One region of the Lysinibacillus sp. FN11 genome, then DNA from elsewhere that is predicted to be linked to it. Evidence: riboswitches for the same ligand, from Rfam matches in the RefSeq annotation. Region 1 holds a riboswitch; the other holds the start of a gene.
What was found. Region 1 has a riboswitch for preQ1 ahead of queF (preQ(1) synthase). Riboswitches for the same ligand answer to the same signal wherever they lie in the genome.

Region 2: it holds a riboswitch for preQ1, as region 1 does, so the genes downstream of both, NP781_RS25160 (QueT transporter family protein) here and queF (preQ(1) synthase) in region 1, are expected to answer to the same signal.

Annotation. Positions count from the first base shown of each region.
Region 1 is NZ_CP102383.1:4,246,012-4,254,046, forward strand. Features, by position in the region: gene queE (7-carboxy-7-deazaguanine synthase QueE) at 1-594, opposite strand, end outside; gene queD (6-carboxytetrahydropterin synthase QueD) at 587-1,057, opposite strand; gene queC (7-cyano-7-deazaguanine synthase QueC) at 1,061-1,720, opposite strand; gene queF (preQ(1) synthase) at 1,825-2,325, opposite strand; PreQ1 riboswitch class I at 2,452-2,498, opposite strand; gene NP781_RS22375 (S8 family serine peptidase) at 2,809-6,474, shown strand; gene NP781_RS22380 (amino acid ABC transporter ATP-binding protein) at 6,644-7,387, opposite strand; gene NP781_RS22385 (amino acid ABC transporter permease) at 7,400-8,035, opposite strand, start outside.
Region 2 is NZ_CP102383.1:4,835,789-4,843,823, reverse strand. Features, by position in the region: gene ilvA (threonine ammonia-lyase IlvA) at 1-898, shown strand, start outside; gene NP781_RS25175 (ABC transporter ATP-binding protein) at 1,377-2,171, opposite strand; gene NP781_RS25170 (ABC transporter permease) at 2,164-3,192, opposite strand; gene NP781_RS25165 (ABC transporter substrate-binding protein) at 3,277-4,299, opposite strand; PreQ1 riboswitch class I at 4,621-4,665, shown strand; gene NP781_RS25160 (QueT transporter family protein) at 4,672-5,154, shown strand; T-box leader at 5,223-5,422, shown strand; gene trpB (tryptophan synthase subunit beta) at 5,481-6,644, shown strand; gene NP781_RS25150 (long-chain fatty acid--CoA ligase) at 6,688-8,035, opposite strand, start outside.

The DNA of each region.
Region 1 (8,035 bases):
ATTATCAATTGTCGTGAGATTATCATTACCGACTTGAAGATAAAAAGGAATCATTGGATATAGATGGTGAATTTGCTTAGCATAATCGTAATCCTCTTGATTAAAAACGACTATTTTGAGAGATACATGGTGATTGCTGTTTCGATCTTCAAGTTTTTCGAAGATATAAGAGAGCACCGAGTAGTCTGTGGTCATTCCAGAACTAGGTGGCTTTGGTGAAATTGTCAGTTCATCAATCTCATACATCCACTTTTGCCACCTACTCCCCTGTGTTTCTACCCCGATTTTTATGTCATTTTCTTTTAAAATGGCAATAAGCTCTGCTAAATTCGGATTGAGTGCAGGATTGCCGCCTGAAATTGTGACAAAGGAAAAACCATTACCTCCAAGCCGCTTCAGCTCAGCCCAAATCTCTTCCGCCGTCATTTGGACAATAAAATGCTTTCCACTGCCATCCCACGTAAACGATGAATCACACCAAGAACAGGAATAATCGCAGCCCGCAGTTCTTACAAACATTGTCTTCTGTCCAACGACCATACCCTCTCCTTGAATCGTTGGCCCAAAAATTTCGATAACAGGTACTTTACTCAACTTCCAGCCACTCCCGTCTAGCTTCTGCATAGCTTGTTGGAGTTTCGTAAAGCCTGATAAACTCTACACGCACACCGTTATATCCTTCATCAAGCAAGGCCTCAGTCAACTTTTCGTATATCCAAACAACAATGTTCTCTGCCGTCGTATTCATGGGTGGAAGCGTTTCATTTAAATAGCGGTGATCCAAATGAATCTCTATTTTTTGTTTCCATATTTCTTTTATATCGCCAAAATCAATTATCAAACCACGTTCATCTGTGTAGCCACTCAGCCCTAATACTACCCGATAGGTATGACCGTGCAGATTTTTACATTTCCCTTCATAATGATGTAGATGATGAGCAGCATCGAAGGTAAATTCTTTGCTTATGAGAACACGCTTTGCATGGTAGTTCAATTGATTTCTTTGAATATCCACATCAATTTTCTGGAGTCTCTCAACGATTTTAAAATCTGACATGCCTTAAGACTCCTTCCTATAACTTAAATACTCATCAAGCCCTTTATTTCGCAATTTACATGCTGGGCATTCACCACAGCCATCTGCTATGACACCGTTATAGCAAGTCAACGTTCTTTGTCGTACAAACTCAAGTGCCCCAAGCTGATCAGCTAATTCCCATGTTTGTGCCTTATTCAGCCACATCAAGGGTGTATCAATCACAAAGGAATCATCCATCGATAAATTTAACGTTACATTTAAGGATTTAATAAAGACATCTCGGCAATCCGGATATCCACTAAAATCAGTTTCACAAACACCTGTTACAATATGCTTTGCCCCTACTTGGCTCGCTAAAACGCCCGCAAATGAAAGAAAAAGGAGATTGCGACCAGGCACAAAAGTCGATGGGAGCTCACCATTTTCTCCGTCCTTCACCTTTATTTCTTGTCGTGTCAATGCATTCGGAGCAAGTTGATTCAGGAGAGACATATCAAGTATGTGATGCTTGATACCAAGCTTCTCTGTTATCACCTTCGCACAGTCAATTTCAAGACGATGCCTTTGACCATAATCGAAAGTTACTGCCTCAATCTCTTCAAAGCGTTCTTTTGCCCAGAACAAACAAGTTGTGCTGTCCTGACCTCCACTAAATACTACAATTGCTTTTTTCTTTTTCATCTATAAAGACTCCCTTATATCGAAAAAACAGCACTCTAAGAAAAAGTGCTGCTTTCTTCTTAGTTTTTTTAAGAGGGTAGCTAAAAACCTCTTTCTTGCTTCATTTATCGATTATCAATTTTTTCTGGGTTAAGATCGTGGTTCATTAAACGATAATTGGCGATTTCTTCGTATTTCGTTCCCGGCTTCCCATAGTTACACCATGGATCAATCGAGATACCCCCACGTGGAGTAAATTTCCCCCAAACCTCTATATATCTTGGATCAAGTAGTGCAATTAAATCGTTCATAATGATATTCACGCAATCTTCATGAAAATCGCCGTGATTTCTAAAACTGAATAAATACAACTTTAGAGATTTACTTTCAACAATTTTTTTATCTGGGATATATGAAATGTACATCGTTGCAAAATCCGGCTGATTTGTAAGCGGACATAAACTAGTAAACTCTGGGCAATTAAACTTAACAAAATAATCTCGATTAGCATGAAGATTATCCACTGCCTCTAATACCTCAGGTGCATAATCATAGGAATACTTTGTACCTTGATTACCTAATAGGGTCAAATCCTTTAATCCTTCTTCATGACTTCTGCCAGACATAAAAAAACCTCCTTGTAAAATGTTTCCCAACACTTTTCAAGAGAGGCATCACCAATCATTCTATTTAAAACATAAGTAAACAGATAAAAAAAAGCCACGTCCGATATGGACATGGCATATTGTCATGTTTCCATAGTTTTTTATAGAGGGTATCAGCTATGAACCTCTCCCGTTCTAGTCCGGGCATTCTTTTCTTCCATATCGTACAAAAAATAATACAGAACGTCAAATTGGATTTTTTATAAAACTCTTAAATGATAAAAAGCATGAATTACTGTAAGTCAATACTCATTTGAAAGTTCTACTTTTTTATTAAATTACTAGGAAAATAGAATTAATTCATTTTTTACAAAGTAATACTAATTATCAATATTTTGAGATTTTTTAATATTCCGATATTCGAATTATCTCACCTGTGATAAATTGGAAATATCACACTAAACTGAAAAGTGTGATAATTATGAGTGGAGGGAGAAATGAGATTTGAAAAAGTTTAAGTTTACGAAGTTTTTAAGTAGTATGATAGCTTTCGTTATGGTGCTTTTTCTATTGGTTCCATTATCGAGTGCTAATGCTGAAGATTCGAAACCATTCAAGCAGGATAGCCAAAGTGAAAGTATACTTCAATTAAAGGCGGCTATCGCTGAACAGCTAAGCTTGTCTAAAGATGGTCCAACTCTTCACGAAAGCTTACAAAATGTATCAGGCAATCAAGAAGTTGCAGTCATCGTACATTTATCTGAAAAGCCTGTGGCACTAGAGCAAGGAATGAGCCAAGTGAAAGGCCAAAAGTTCTCTAATGCGCGAGCAAATGAAGTTCGGTCAAATGTAAAATCTCAACAAGCACAGGTTAAAAAAGAATTAGCTACTAAAAATGTTCAAATGACTCAAGGCTACACATTTGATACTGTTTTAAACGGTTTTGCAGCAACTGTGAAAGCAAATGATCTCCCAAAGCTGCTTTCAATAGAAGGAATAACATTAATTGAACCTGATGCAATTGTTTACGCATCAGAAGATAAGACAATGAAATCATCAGAACTGATTAAGGAAGATCAATTAGAGGCTCAAATGAATACAAGTATTTCTTTCCTCGGCATCGAACAGCTTTGGAATGAAGGAATTGAAGGACAAGGTATAAAGGTAGCAGTATTAGATACTGGTATTGATGCAGATCACCCCGAGTTCGCTGGAATTTATAAAGGTGGGAAAAACTTTATTCCAAATTCATCAACTTACACAAAGCCTCGGGCAGATGACGATGCATCGGAAACATTGCCTTCTGAGCGTCCTGCTGGAACACCTGAATTTAATGAAAAGGGAAGCTCGTTCTATACTTCTCACGGTACCCATGTTGCTGGAACCATTGCAGCAATTGGAGCTAACAATTTCGGCATTAAAGGAATTGCTCCAAAAGTAGACCTTTATGCTTACCGTGTTCTTGGTGCATATGGAAGTGGGGCTACATCTGGTATTGTTAAAGCAATTGAAACGGCTGTAACAGAAAAAATGGACATAATCAACCTTTCTCTTGGTGGGGGGGCTAACTCTGAAACGGACGCAGGTTCATTTGCTATTAATAATGCAATGATGGCTGGAACAATCGGAGTAATTGCAACAGGGAACTCGGGCCCAAATCGAGGAACAATGGGCACGCCTGCAACCGCTCGTTTAGGAATTGCTGTTGGTAACACAACAAATCCTGAAACAATGTATAACGGTGAAGTGAATGTTACAGTTGGTGACTACAACTTAACAAAACAGCTCCCATTAATGGGCACAACTTTTGGAAGGGATTTAGCAACACAGCTTCAAGGAGAATTTGACCTAGTTGCTATTCCTGGAAACGGAGAAGTAAAAGACTATGAGGGAATCGATGTAAAAGGTAAAGTGGCATTGATCTCTCGTGGCAGCATCGCATTTGTTGATAAAATTGCGAACGCAAAGGCAAATGGAGCAGTCGCCACAATTATTCATAACTTTGCTGGTGGAACAAATGCACCTAATATTTCAGGTACATTCCTGGGTGATTCCTTTGCTTTTCTACCAACATTTGATATGTCCCAAACGGATGGTAATGCAATTCGTGCTGCATTAGCCGGTGGAATTGGAAAAGTTAGCTTTAGTCAATTTACTTCCACAAAGACACTGGGGGATGAAGTAAACGATTCAAGCTCCCGTGGACCATCTACGCCAAACTTTGATATTAAACCAGATGTAAGTGCACCTGGAACAAACATTATGTCAACGATTCCAATGTATAAAAAGGATTTCCCTGATGCTGATTACGCAGAGGCATATGATCGTAAAACAGGAACCTCTATGGCAACACCGCATATTACAGGTATTGTTGCATTACTTAAACAAGCAAATCCTGATTGGAATGCGTTCGACATAAAAGTGGCGCTTTCTAATACAGCAAAGGTTTTAGATAAAACAAAATACGATGTGTTCTCTCAAGGTGCAGGTCGTGTAAATGCTTATGCTGCAGCACATCCAGAAATTCTTGCTTATGCATTGGATAGTGCAATTTTAGATGGAACAGGAGCTGTTTCAGAAAACTTAAAAGGGACAGTTACTTTTGGTCCACAATCACTTAAAGACCAGGATATTTCCGTAACGAAACAAGTTTTAGTAAAAGATATAAAGGGGCACGGCGGTAATTATAATGTATCAATTGATGTGACAAAATCATTTGGTGATGCAACTGTTACAGTCGACCAGCCAACATTTAATCTAGTTGGTGAGCAAGTGTTAAATCTTACATTAACTGCTTCACAAGCTACAGCTCCAAACGGCTCGGAAATACTGGGGTATATTCACATCAGCGGTGGTGCTACAGAAATTTCATTGCCATTCGCAGCTGACTTTGGAAGCGAGGCAGTAACTGAAATTAAAGATTTAAAGATTACAGAAACAGACCTCTCCTTTAATGGAGATGGCGTGAAAGATTCAGCTGTACTTTCATTTACATTAACTGGCGATGTAACAACTAACTATATCGAGCTATGGGATATTATGAATCCTCAAGGTGGAGAATATGGTGATGGCTACATCGGTTATCTACATGCAGGTACTGCGCTAGGAAAAGGCTCTTATACGCTGAATATTGCTGGGCAATACAAACCATGGGGAACAGAACCTGCCACAACAATTCCAGATGGTCTTTATACTATTGACTTTACTGGTCTTGCGGCATCAGGGGTAGTTTCCGATTATGTTGGACCAATTATCGTGAAAACGACTAAACCAGAAATTACTGGTTCAGTAGCTGAAGGTGTCGCTACAGGAAAGGTAACAGATAAGTATATCGACTACAATGAAGAGTTATATTTATATGGTTTAAACTACAATTTAAATGATAAATTAAAAGCTTCCTATATTACGACTGTGAATGGCGAAATACAAGCGCCTGTTCCTTTTGAATTAAATCAAGACGGTAGCTTCACATTCCCAGTAACAACAGAAACTAATGCTGTATCAGTAAAAATTGAAGACGCTGCAGGGAATGTTGGTGAAGCACTAATATTTGAAAAAGATGTAGTTGAACCAAAAGTGACACTTTCTGTCAATCCAACTGAGCTAGACCTAACAGCTGGGGAATCTGCACAACTTACGGTAACAGAGACATCTACTCCTTCAGAAGGTGAAGCAACAGAGGAAGATGTAACTTCAAAAGCTACTTATGTTGTGGGAGATGAAAATGTTGCAACAATAGCAAATGGATTAGTAACTGCTATAGGTGAGGGCACGACTACGATTACTATTTCATATGGTGATCATGAGGTTACGGTAAGTGTTACAGTTAAAGCACCTGTTGTAGAAACACCAATCGTAACACTAGAAATTGACCAAGCTCAGGTTGAAACTAGAATAGGTAAAGAGGTTATAGTTAAGATTACTGAGGTAACTACTTTTGAGGGTAGAACAACAGAAAAAGATGTTACTACGCTTGCAACCTACGAAGTAGCAAATGATAAAATAGCTACTGTAAAAGCAGGGGCTGTAAAAGGTAAAGGTCAAGGTACTACCACAATTACAGCAACGTATGGTGACCACACATTAACATTTGACGTGTCGGTTGAAAAGCCGGGCAACGGCAACGGCAATGGTAATGGTAATAATGAAGTTACCGAGGTTGAGTTATAATTAAAATAAGTACGGTTCCAGTAAAAAGAGAAATTGCGCTTTGCAATTTCTCTTTTTGCTATTTTCACTTACTTATAATAAGGTTGGCTGTACAAGCTTTATCTAGGCATCCAATATTTAATGCAAAACCATAAGAGATTCTAACCCTACCGTTCAGAACCTTTTAGTTTTATTTAAGCATTGTTGCAGTTAAAAATTCTCGTGTTCTATCCTCTTTCGGATGATTGAAAAATTGTTCAGGTGTGCCGCGTTCAATAATTTTCCCATCATGCATATACACAATCCAATCAGCTACCTCTTTTGCGAATCCCATTTCATGGGTTACAACAACCATTGTCATTCCTTCTTCAGCCAAATCTTTCATGGTTGTTAAAACCTCTCCCACAAGCTCAGGATCGAGTGCCGATGTTGGCTCATCAAAAAGCATAATGTCTGGTTCCATCGCAAGTGCTCTAGCAATCGCCACCCGTTGCTTTTGCCCCCCTGATAGTTTACTAGGATAGACATCCGACTTATCCTCCAAACCTACTTTTTTCAGTAATTGTTTTGCTTTGATGATAGCTTTTTCTTTGTCTACACCCTTTACCATAACAGGTGCTTCAATAATATTTTCTAAAACCGTTTTATGTGGGAATAAGTTGAAATTTTGAAACACCATCCCAACCTTTTCTCTAATCTTGTTAAGGTCATCTGTCCTTGGATTGACTTCATTTCCCTCAATTATAATATTGCCGTTATCTTTTCTTTCTAAAAAGTTCAAGCAGCGAAGAAGGGTGCTTTTCCCTGACCCGCTCGATCCTATTAGACAAACAACATCGCTCTCATAGACTGTCATGTCGATATTTTTCAATACATGTAAGTCTCCAAACGATTTATTCAATTGACTTATTTTAATCATTTCCTTGGTATCCACTCTTTTCAGCTCCTATCTGTCGCTTACTGCTAATTTTAGTTCAGTTCGGTTCACTACAAATGTCATCAATGCTACCAGCAATAAATAGTAGACTGCTACAATGAGTAAGTAGGTCATTTCATCGAAATTATTCGACCCAAGTGTTGTCGCCACATTAAACAGTTCATTCATGGAGATAAATGCGGCTAACGAAGAGTCTTTTAAACTTATGATAAATTGATTGCCTAAAGGCGGCAACGCTCTACGGAATGCCTGTGGGAGAATAATCCTTCTTAATGTCAGTGTCTTTGTCATCCCCAAAGAGCGTCCTGCTTCAAATTGGCCATTATCGACTGACTGAATTGCTCCTCGAAGGATTTCAGAAATATAAGCTCCATTATGTAGCGCTAGAGCAAGGGAAGCAGCCCAAAAATCAGGAAGAAGGAAAATCCCGCTAATTCCGAAATAGAGGATAAATATTTGAACAATCAGTGGTGTTCCTCGAACCAAATAGACATATATATCTGAAATAAGTTCTAAAATTTTTATATTAGAAATTTTTAATAAGGCAAAGACTAGTCCGATGATGATTCCCAGTAAGATAGAAACCACCGTCAGCTCTAATGTTAAAAGCATAGCTTTAAAGAATACACCTTTTGTTTCGATTAG
Region 2 (8,035 bases), 590 kb from region 1:
TGAATATGTGGAAATTATTTTAGCAGGAGATACATTCGATGACTCTGCTGAAAGCGCGTTGAGCTATTGTGAAGAGCATGATAAAATCTTCATTCATCCATTTGATGATTTCGATGTCATTGCTGGCCAAGGTACAGTAGCGGTAGAAATTATGAATGATATGGAGGAACCAATCGACTACGTATTCGGTAGTATTGGTGGTGGTGGCTTAATGTCAGGCGTGTCTGCCTACATTAAAAATCTCTCTCCTACTAGCAAAATTATTGGTGTGGAGCCAGCAGGTGCTGGTAGTATGAAGGTTGCCTTTGCTGAAGGTGGCGCAGTTGCCCTTGATTGGATTGATAAATTCGTTGATGGTGCTGCAGTAAAATGCGTTGGTCACCACACTTATGATGTTTGTCGTCGCTATTTAGACGATATTGTTCTGGTACCTGAAGGCAAGGTATGTACGACCATTCTAGATCTATATAATAAACATGCGATTATTGCTGAGCCTGCTGGAGCATTATCAGTAGCAGCCCTTGATTTTTATAAAGAAGAAATTAAAGGTAAGTCAGTCGTTGTCATCATCAGTGGTGGGAATAATGACATTGGAAGGATGCAGGAGATTAAAGAAAAGTCACTTATTCATGAAGGCTTACTTTACTATTTCATCGTCAGCTTCCCTCAGCGTGCCGGAGCATTACGTCAATTCCTTACTAGTGTACTTGGACCAAACGATGATATTACTACCTTTGAATATACTAAGAAAAACAATAAAGAAAGTGGCCCTGCACTAGTCGGCATTGAGCTAGGTGATCGTGCTGAATATGAAGGACTACTTGCCCGAATGGATGAATTCGGCTTCAAATACAAAGAAGTAAACAACGATATTCAACTATTTGGCTTACTCGTTTAAAATGAAGAGTCTCACTTCTCTGAAAGTGAGGCTTTTTTTATGTAATAAAGTTTATCGATCCTTTAATATCCCCAAATAAAAATTATTCAAACTAGTGCATAAGCGTTTTATATGAAGTTGAAAAAATAATATCGTCTGCGGAAAGAAACATTCTGGCAAGACGAGGGTTGACCTCCGTTCCGCCAGCGTTCAGGGGGCGTCTGATGAGCCGCTAAATCCCCTAGGAGTGAGGCTGGCTCCTCTTCAATCAACCATTTTGAAAATATGTCTTTTCATTTTCTTTCATACTAGCAGTAGAGAACAATGTGGAAAAACGATGTGTGACAACGCCTCTCCCATAGGATAGATCGGCACCCCCTACACATGGATTTAGGGAACCTGCAACAGACATTCATTTTCACCATTCATAAAAAACACTATTGAAGAAATTTTTTAGCACTATAAAAAACGCCCATACAAGTGTATGAGCGTTTCGATATTAACCTAATAGAGCACGGTCTGAATTCATTTTTTCCCCACGAATACGTTCAAACTCAGACATTAAATCAGGGATTGTTAATTCATGTTTTCGATCTTCACCAACTTCTAAAATGATTTGGCCTTTATCCATCATAATCAGACGATTCCCTAAATCTAATGCTTGCTGCATATTGTGCGTTACCATTAATGTGGTTAAATTATCTTTTTCCACTAAGTACTTCGTAATACGAGTAATTAATTCTGCACGTGATGGATCTAGTGCAGCTGTATGCTCATCCAGCAATAAAATAGATGGCTTTGTGAAGGTAGCCATTAAGAGCGACAAAGCTTGACGTTCCCCACCTGAAAGTAAACCTACCTTAGCAGAAAGACGATTCTCAAGATTTAAACCAAGCATCTCTAGCGATTCTTTAAAAAATTCACGACGCTTTTTGTCCACACCATTGCGTAGCCCTCTATGCTTATTTCGAGAGTATGCTAATGCTAGATTTTCTTCAATTGTCATCGTAGGTGCCGTTCCTGCCATTGGGTCCTGGAAGACACGACCAATGTATTGAGAGCGTTTATATTCAGGCAAACTTGTCACATCATTACCATCAATCAATACTGTACCGAAATCGGGTGTTAAAGCACCTGAAATCATATTCATCATCGTTGATTTACCTGCACCATTACTACCTATAATTGTCACAAAATCACCTGGCTTTAAATGTAGGTTTATCTCCGCAAGTGCAATCTTCTCATCAGGTGTTCCTTCATTAAATACCTTATTAATACCATGTAATTTAAGCAAGGCCATTTCCTCCCTGCTCTACTTTTTTTACTTGTGAAAGTTCTGCAGCTCGTTTAGCTTTACGTTTACGTTCTTTACTCTTATTGATAAATTGAGGTAAGATCAGTGCCAAAATAACGATGATCGCCGTAATTAATTTCATGTCCCCTGAATCAAGGAAATCTACACGTAATGCTAAAGCTAATATAATTCGATAAATGATGGCTCCTGCAATGACTGCAAACGTTGTACGGATAATGGTTTTAGTCCCAAAAATAGCTTCACCAATAATAACGGATGCGAGACCGATCACAATCATACCAATCCCCATACTAACATCAGAGAACTTCGAGTATTGTGCGATTAAAGCTCCAGAAAATGCGACAAGCGCATTGGAAAGTCCTAGCCCCAAAATGATAAGTGTATCTGTATTTGCAGAGAAGCTGCGAATCATTCGTTTATTATCACCAGTTGCTCGGATAGCTAGCCCAACCTCTGTCTTTAAGAACCAGTCTGCTATTAACTTAATTAAAATCGTGATGATTAATACAACAATCAGCACACTCCATGTACCTGGTACATGCTGAAAGCCTATGCTTTTTAATAGGTTATTGATAGCATCATCGATCCCTAAATTACTCCAGAAAGATTGAAACTTTGAAAAGATTGTTTCAGAGTTTAGTAGTGGAATATTCGGGCGACCTATCGTATTTTCTGCAGTTAACCCCATGATACGTAGATTAATCGAGTATAAAGCAATCATCATTAAAATTCCTGATAAAAGCGGATTAATCTTTCCTTTCGTGTGAAGAATTCCTGTCATACATCCAGCAATAAATCCAGCAACAATTGCCACTAAAGTCGCTAAGATTGGGTGGTAGCCAAGCAAAACCATTGTTGCTGCAGTTGCCGCCCCTGTTACAAAGCTTCCATCAACCGTTAAATCCGGAAAATCTAACACCCGAAATGTTAAATATACACCAAGTGCCATAATTGCATAGATGATTCCTTGCTCCACTGCGCCAAATAATGCTAAAAACATCGTTGAATCATCTCCTAAATCTCTTTATTATTTATATCGCTTGTAAAATGAAGATAAAGCGGGGATAGTTCACCCCGCTTCGTTTTACTGTTCTAGAATTTCGGCACCCCAAGAATCTTTAATTTCGATTCCTAAATCATCTGCAACTTTTTTATTGATTAATAATTTCAGATTTTGTGGGTATTGTGCAGGTGTATCGGCAGGTGTCGCTTCACCTTTTAAAATTTTCACAGCCATTTGACCTGCTTCATAACCGATATCGAAATATTCAAACCCATAAGCAGCTAAACCGCCACGTGCTACAGAATCTAGTTCTCCTACGATTAATGGTAATTTATTCGTATTGGCAACATCAATTACCGACTCTAATGCAGAAACTACTGTGTTATCAGTAATAATATAGAAAGCGTCTACTTTACCAATTAGAGATTCTGTCGCTTGTTTTACATCTGCTGAAGTAGATGCTGATGCTTCTACCACCACTAAACCTTGTTCGTCCATAACCTTTTTCACTTCTGAAACTTGTGCAACTGAGTTTTGCTCACCGGCATTGTAGACCATCCCTACTTTTTTCGCGCCAAGTTCTTTTAGGAATGCTACAGTTTTAGAAATCGTTTCAGGATGTAAATCGATTGTGCCTGTAATATTTTTCCCTGGCTTCTCCATTGAGTCAATTAACTGTGCACCAACAGCATCTGTAACAGATGTAAAAATAATTGGAATATCACTTGTTGCTGTTGCAGCGGCTTGAGCAGAAGGTGTAGAGTTTGCAAAAATCAAATCTACGTTTGCACTTACTAGATTGTTAGCAATTGTTGTGTTAAGGCTATTATCTCCCTGTGCAATTTGTGAATCGTATTCAACTTTTAAGTCAGCATCTTCAATTGCTTTTTTAAAGCCTTCCGTTGCTGCGTTTAACGATGGATGCTCAACAATTTGAGTAATCCCGATTTTATATGTTTTATCGTCTGCATTTCCGCTCTCACTAGCATTGTTTGTTTCATTTCCTTTTGAATCTGTTGTACCAGAGCCACCGCTACCACAAGCAGCAAGAAGCAACACTAATCCAAAAAGAAGGAATGACAACTTCTTTACATTGCTTTTCACAAATAATCCCCCCGATTATATTCTCGAATATCTATCGCACTTTATCCAAACAAAGTGTGAATGTATCGCTATATTATCGTTATTATCGAGCTCCGTCAACAACATTATGAATGTTCTGACTTTTAAAATTGGCAAAATATTTTAGTTTTTCATTTAATTTGGCGCTTTAAACCGCTAAACTACGCTGTTTTAGTTATTCTATTTCCTTTTTCACCATAGTAAAAAATATTTATGACAATTTTGCGGCGATAGGACATTATAGACAAAGTCTGACATTTGACTTCTACTAGATATCTATAATAGAATATTTACTTGTGTGAAAGCACCGTGGTTCGTAACCATCCCACGAAAAAAAACTAAGGAGAAATGAATATGAAGATAAAATTTTTAGCAGCAAGTGGTATCATTGCGGCTCTCTATATAGCTGTAACCATGCTTGTTGCACCATTTGGTTTTACAGAGGTTCAGTTCCGAGTATCTGAGATGTTTAACCATTTAGTGGCCTTTAATCCACGCTTTGCCGTAGGGATTATTATTGGAGTATTGATCTCTAATCTCTTTTCACCACTTGGCATTTACGATTTAGTGTTTGGTGTAGGTCATTCAATGATTACACTCGGCCTGTTTATTTTAATCTGTAAATTTGTCAAAAATATTTGGGCACGTTTAATTATTAATACATTGCTCTTTACATGTACTATGTTTATCATTGCCTTTGAGCTGAACTTGGCTTTAGAGTTGCCATTTTTCTGGACTTGGCTAACAGTCGCGGCGGGTGAATTTGTTGTATTAGCTGTAGGTGCACCGATTATGTATGTATTAAACAAACGCCTTCACTTTAAAAATTTGATTTAACTGACGGATCTTTTTAGATTCGTCTTTTTTCTTGACACTATTTTGAAAATACTCTACAATTCTTTCTAATAAATGCAAGGAAGAAGAGTAGTAGCAAGCATTGTTACTTTAAGAGAGCTGGTGGTTGGTGCAAACCAGTAGTACAGACTTGTGAATGGACTTCAGAGCAGCCTTATCAAATGTAAGGCCGATTCGCTCCCCGTTACCGGAGCAGGAAAGCGCGCAAAAATTGCGAATGAAGGTGGCACCACGGTTACTCGTCCTTTTTATGAGGGATTGGAGTGGCTTTTTTTTTGGAAAAATTAGCATAGAGGAGTCGAGTTAAGATGAGTACAGTAGTAGAAAAAAAGGGATATTTCGGTGAATTTGGTGGAAGCTTTGTTCCAAAGGAGCTTCAAAATGTTTTAAATAGACTAGATGAGAATTTTCAAAAGTATAAAGAGGATGATGATTTTAAGCAAGAATTAGATTACTATTTCCGTGAATATGTCGGGCGTAAATCCCCTCTTTATTTTGCAGAAAATTTAACACAGCAATTAGGTGGCGCAAAAATCTATTTAAAACGTGAAGACCTTAACCATACAGGCTCACATAAAATCAATAATGTATTAGGACAAATTTTACTAGCTAAACGTATGGGAGCAAATCGCGTAATTGCCGAAACAGGTGCAGGACAACATGGAGTAGCAACAGCTACAGCGTGTGCCATGTTTGGAATGGATTGCACGATTTATATGGGCTTGGAAGATACAAAACGTCAGGCATTGAACGTATTTCGCATGGAACTTCTCGGAGCGAAAGTTGTTGCTGTCGATAAAGGGCAAGGCCGCTTAAAGGATGCTGTAGATGAAGCATTCGCTGACTTAGTAGAAAACTATGAAACAACCTTCTATTTATTAGGCTCAGCAGTTGGACCACACCCCTTCCCATCAATGGTTAAACATTTTCAATCAGTGATTAGCCGTGAAAGTCGTGAACAGATTTTAAAAAAGGAAGGAAAGCTGCCAACAGCTGTTCTTGCCTGCGTAGGAGGCGGTAGTAATGCTATTGGGGCATTTGCTGACTATATTGCAGACGAGGATGTTCGTCTTATTGGAATAGAGCCAGACAAAGCTGCTACCTTAAACGAAGGAACACCAGGAGAGCTACACGGCTTCAAATGTTTAGTACTTCAGGACGCAGAAGGTAACCCACTCCCTACCTATTCAATAGCAGCTGGTTTAGATTATCCAGGTGCAGGGCCTGAGCATAGCCATTTGAAAACAATCGGTCGTGCTGAGTATGTGACCGTGACAAATGAAGAAGTTTTAGATGCCTTCCAAGTACTTTCTAAGGTCGAAGGTATTATTCCTGCTCTTGAAAGCTCACATGCAGTCGCACATGCTCTAAAATTAGCACCAACTTTATCACCTGAGGAAAGCATTATTATTAATATATCAGGTCGTGGCGATAAAGACGTTGAACAAGTCTTCCACATGTTAACTAAATAACTCAAAAAAGAGCGACTTCCGTTTATAGAAGTCGCTCTTTTACCTATACCAATGATTTAGGATAAATTTCTGCTACATTATCTCGCAGCTTCGCTTTCAGGAATTTTCCGACAGATGTCTTTGGAATTTCTTCTAGAAAGACGACTGCATCTGGTACCCACCACTTGGCAAATTGATTTTCTAAAAAAGCAAGAAGCTCTGGTTCAGTTACTGATTGTCCCTCTTTCAATACAACACAAGCTAATGGACGCTCCTGCCATTTTGCATGGGGCATGGCAATGACAGCCGCTTCTAAAACGGCATCATGCGTCATCAGTGCATTTTCCAAATCAACAGAGGAAATCCACTCCCCACCTGATTTAATAAGATCCTTCGTACGGTCTGTTATTTTAATAAAGCCATCTGCTGTTCGTACAGCAATATCACCAGTATATAACCAACCATCTCGATAGGCATCTGCTGTTCGCTCATCACGATAGTATTCGTTGGAAATCCATGGGCCTTTTAAACGTAATTCCCCCATTGTTTCGCCATCCCAAGGTACCTCACCCGCCTCATTAATAATACTAGATTCGATACCTGCCATTGTCATCCCTTGCATCGCTCGAGCTTCAATACGTTTTTCAATCGGCCAATCTTCCATCCATGACATATAGTTGGACAATGCCACGATTGGTGTAGTTTCCGTCATGCCGTAGACAACAATATAAGGAATACCATACTTTTCTTCAAATGTCCGAATGAGTCGAGTTGGTGAAGCCGATCCACCACAGCATATCGCTCTTAAAGAGCTAATATCTCGCTCTTTCTTTTCCTGCTCCTGTAAGGCGCCTATCCAAATGGTTGGTACACCAGCAGTTAATGTAACTTTTTCTTGCTCGATTAAATCCATTATTAATGCTGAAGTAAATTGCGGACCTGGTAGAACTTGTGTAGCACCCACATTGACACTAGCAAAAGGTAAGCCCCATGCATTTGCATGAAACATGGGTACAATCGGCATCACCACATCCCTTTCCGCAATCCCCATAGAGTCAGACATACTCAGCATGATACTGTGTAAAACTAAACCCCGATGGGAATAGACAACCCCCTTTGGATTCCCTGTCGTAGCACTTGTATAGCACATACCAGCAGGTGCTTCTTCGTCAATATCCTCTGGAAATTGAAAATTTTCATCAGCCGAAGCTAATATGTCCTCATAGGATAAAACATTTTGTAGTGTAGTCTTCGGCAAAGCTGGTTCATCCGTCATAATGATATAGTGTTTCACTGTCTTAAGTTTTGGCGCAATATTTTCAATGATCGGCAATAAATCTACATCGACCATTAAAATCTCATCTTCTGCATGATTAATAATATAGATTAAGTGTTCTTCTGATAACCGAATA